2 regions of the Paenibacillus sp. FSL W7-1332 genome follow, and region 1 is predicted to be linked to the other one. Evidence: riboswitches for the same ligand, from Rfam matches in the RefSeq annotation. Region 1 holds a riboswitch; the other holds the start of a gene.
What was found. A riboswitch is a leader RNA that binds a small molecule or an ion and turns the genes downstream of it on or off. The one in region 1 is predicted to bind thiamine pyrophosphate.
Positions count from the first base shown of each region.

Region 2: it holds a riboswitch for thiamine pyrophosphate, as region 1 does, so the genes downstream of both, MKX98_RS03135 (ABC transporter substrate-binding protein) here and tenA (thiaminase II) in region 1, are expected to answer to the same signal.

Region 1 covers NZ_CP150209.1:1,420,333-1,422,537, reverse strand. Annotated here, with positions in the region: gene thiM (hydroxyethylthiazole kinase) at 1-454, opposite strand, end outside; gene tenA (thiaminase II) at 507-1,193, opposite strand; TPP riboswitch at 1,333-1,436, opposite strand; gene MKX98_RS06135 (VOC family protein) at 1,699-2,199, shown strand.
Region 2 covers NZ_CP150209.1:735,450-737,654, reverse strand. Annotated here, with positions in the region: gene MKX98_RS03145 (GGDEF domain-containing protein) at 1-187, opposite strand, end outside; gene MKX98_RS03140 (VOC family protein) at 420-803, shown strand; TPP riboswitch at 975-1,086, shown strand; gene MKX98_RS03135 (ABC transporter substrate-binding protein) at 1,201-2,205, shown strand, end outside.

The DNA of each region.
Region 1 (2,205 bases):
GATCACTGCCCGTGCTGTTGCCAGCGTCTACGCCTTTGATCTCGCGGGCCTCCCCGACAAGGTGAGCGACTTCAGCCGCATTCCCGCGCACGAGCGATACCTTCACTTCGCTTAGAATCCGCAGTGCCGACTCCGTCCGAAAACGGGTCGCTCCCGCACCGACCGGGTCCAGCAGGACCGGCACGCCGTGTGCGTTCGCCGATTGTCCGGCTATGATCATCGCATCCACAAGCTCGCGGTTCAGCGTGCCGATGTTCAATACGAGCGCGCCTGCGATGGCGGCCATATCCGCCACTTCCTCCGGCGCGTAAGCCATGACCGGCGACGCGCCCAGCGCGTACAAGCCGTTAGCCGTAAAATTCGTAACCACCACGTTCGTCATGTTGTGAACGAGGGGGCTCGTCTGCCGTACCTTTGTTAAAAGCGCCGAAACTTCATTTTCCCATGTATGCATATGAATCAGCCTCTCTTCGCTATATTGGAATTTATGAGCTAGTTAGGTCTCCTTACAGCACCGCAGCCTGCAGCGGCACCGGCCATTCCTCCTGCTTATAAGCCATATCCCAAAACATATACTCCAGCTGGCAGCTCAGCATAAAATGCTCCTTCATCCGTTCTCGCTCGGCTGCCGTCGCACGCTCCGCCCATTCATCGACACGGCTGCAGAACTTGGCTGTCGCGTCTTCCCCCCGGTTGCCGTAGAAATAAATCCAGTCGTAGAACGGATGGGATTCATCCGGCTTCACTTCATCCAGCAGCTTGCGGCCAATCTCCAGGTAGGTCCACGGGCAAGGCAGCAGTACGGCCATAATCTCGCCCAGACTGCCCTCATGCGCCACTGTAAGCATATGACGGATATAGTGATGAGCGGACGGAGCCAGCGGATAGCCTTGAAGCTCTTCGTAAGTCACCCCGGCGGCTGCGCAAAAATTCTGATGCGGATGCACCTCGCTATGCAGGATGAATGAGATTTGTTCGTTAAAGGTCGCGATCTCTTCCCGGCTGGTCGATTTGGATATGGCGATGCCGTAAATTCGCATGTAGGCGTTCAAATACTCAAAATCCTGCTTCACATAGTGGATCAGTTGTTCCCGCGCCAGTTTTCCCTCGGCAATGCCTTTTACAAAGGGATGATCGAAGATTGCTTGAAAAATGCCTCCCGCCTGCTGACGGAGCTCTTGCGTAAAACTCATTTTTGTCCCCACCTCCAACATATTGAAGAGCAGGAAGTCCATAAGACACGACTTTCCAGGCAACGCTAAAAAGCCGCCCCGAAAACTGGAGCGGCTTCGTCAACAAGCCCGAGTGCGCCAAAAACGCACCAAGACCTTATATACGAAGGCTCCACTTTCCTACGCTAGTACGAACTAGATCAGGTTCAAAGGGTCCAAGATACGCTCTTGTCTCAGCCGCTAACGGCTCCCCTAGTGGACTTCCTATTCTTTTGTCTAATACTGTACATAGGTTTGTAGATGCTGTCAAACGTTAACGGTTCGCGGACAGAACCCCACGAGCGAAATCTTCCGTGATCGGTGGATCATGATGTTGTACGGTGGCAGAGGTCTTTCGCGAATAAAAAACGCCGGCTAACCGGCACTTGTTTCAGAAACACTGACACTTGGTTGTCATGTATTCCCCTACATAATGAGTACATAAACGTTATTCAAAAAAATGAAGTTTAAAGGAGCGAGTTTTTTTATGACGAACCCATCAAAAGCGGTTAACCCCATTCCGGATGGCTACACCTCCGTGACACCATGGATTATCTCAAGAAACTCCGCAGCGCTGATTGAATTCCTGGAGCAGGCTTTTCAAGCCGAAGAGTTAGCCCGCGTCTATGTTGGCGATGGTGTCATCGGCCATGCCGAGGTGCGAATCGGGGATGCCGTCGTCATGATGTTTGACGCGAAGCCGGAATGGCCGGATAGCCCGGCGTACCTCCGCTTATATGTTGAGGATTGCGATGCTGCTTACCAGCAAGCGCTCACCGCAGGAGCCGTCTCGGTGACGGAGCCAACGAGTTTGTTCTTCGGCGACCGGGTGGGACGGGTACGGGACCCGTTCGGCAACTTATGGTGGATTCAGACGCGAATGGAGGACCTGACGCCCGAGGAGATGGAACAACGCGCCCAAGACCCGGATTACATGAAAGCAATGACCTATGTTGCCGGAGCGGAAATCGTGGTGAAGATTTCGTAACAAGGT
Region 2 (2,205 bases), 680 kb from region 1:
TGCGAAGATGAACCTCATAACGCCGACTAATCCGCATTAAATAAACGGAGGCGGCTGCAGGAGGAATAATGACTAGAACACGCTGAAGCGATAAAGCCTCAGGCATCCACAGAGCAATCATGATCTGAATGAATGCATATATCATGGCGAGTCGAATCCACAGATGATCTGCTGGAGTTGGACTCATAAGCATTCCTCCTCGGCCAAAGGGTAAGCTGGATCACTTTCATATGTTAGGTCTTTTGAATTAATCTTTCTATTTCTCATGATACTTTTTACCCACCCAAAAGTAAAGATGAGGAAATGAAAGAAAAATCATCTGTATCAGCCCTGCATGAACACAACTCCCACTTGACGTATAGGGATTATGTGATAATATTTCAGTCATATCTCATATGGATCGGAAAGGGTGTTGAACCATGTCACAGAAACGATTAGATCATGTTGGTATTGTTGTCCGGGACCTAGAAGCTACAATCGCCTTCTATACATCCGTAGTCGGACTAGAACTAAAGGATCGCCTGACCCATACGAATGGCGTCATCCAGCTGGCGTTCCTCGGATTTAACGGCAGCAACGAGACGGAAGTCGAGCTTATTCAGGGATACAGCGACACGCTGCCAGCGGAGGGCACCGTTCATCATTTTGCAGTCAGCACGGATAACATTGAAGAGGAATATGCCCGGGTTCAAGGACTTGACGTTCCTCACTTGGACGAGGAGATCGTGACGCTCCCGAATGGTTTCCGTTATTTCTTCGTGCATGGTCCCGAAGGGGAATGGATTGAGTTCTTCCAGCGCTAACCTCAATATAGAAGCCTTATTCAAATCCTTTATTCCGTGAAAGGTTCATAGGATTAATTAATCCTTCCCATGGCAAGTGTTCTGAGCAAAGACCTGCCTCGTTCGCGCTCCTTCGAACTAGACAGGTCTGGTGTGTTAGGACTATAATAGCGGATGTAATGATCAAAACTTCATAAATACCGGGGGAGCTGGGATATAGCCGGCTGAGAGTGTATCCGATATGATACTGACCCTTACACCTGATCTGGGTAATGCCAGCGTAGGAAGCCCATGTTTGCGGCAGCTATTTATTTGCCGTGGTATACACTTACGCCGTCATGCGTCCTGATATCATCAGGGCGTTTTTTTTGTGGAGTTGCGAGGTAATAGAAAGAGAACTTAAAGGAGAGAAGAAACGATGAAGAAGGGAAGATGGATTCCGCTGCTTCTCGCTTGCGTCCTGCTGATGGTCGCATCCGGATGCGGTACAAACGGACAGAACAAAAAGACAGGTGCCGAAGGTGAAGGCAGTCAGACTTCCGGGAAACTCCGTGACGTGCAGCTGATGCTCGATTGGTCCGCCAATACGAATCACACCGGCCTGTATGCAGCGAAGGAGCTTGGGTATTATGAGGAAGAAGGGCTTAATGTCCAGATCGTCCAGCCGGGAGCAGGCGGAACGGATACGCTGGTCGCATCCGGAAACGTGCCGTTTGGCATCAGTTATCAGGAAGGCGTAACGCTGGCCAGAACCCAAGGCTTGCCGCTCGTTTCCATTGCAGCGATCATTCAGCATAATACGTCCGGCTTTGCCGCCCCCAAGGACAAAGGCATCGTGAAGGCAGGCGATTTTGAAGGAAAATCCTATGGCGGCTGGGGCTCGCCTGTGGAGGAGGCCGTCATGAAATCCATCATGGAGATCGATGGCGCCGATGTCAGCAAGGTGAATATGGTCAATATGGGCGATGCCGATTATTTTACGGCCGTCAAACGCGACATTGATTTTGCCTGGATCTTCTATGCTTGGACGGGGATTGAAGCCGAGCTTCGCAATGAACCGCTTGACATGATTTATGTGAAGGACTACTCCGAGCAGCTTGATTATTACACACCAGTGATCGTGACGAACGAGAAGCTGATCCAGGAGGACCCCGAGCTTATCAAAGCGTTCATGCGGGCGACTTCAAAAGGATACGACTATGCGATTCAACATCCTGAAGATGCCGCAGCTCTGCTTACGAAGGCGGTTCCTGACCTGGATGCCGAACTGGTTCTCGCCAGCCAGAAATGGTTGAGCCCCCGTTATCAGGATGATGCATCCCGCTGGGGCGAACAGAAAGCCGAAGTATGGTCGGGATATGCAGACTGGATGTTTGAGCGTAAGCTGCTGGAGAAGGAACTTGACGCGGACCGCGCATTCACC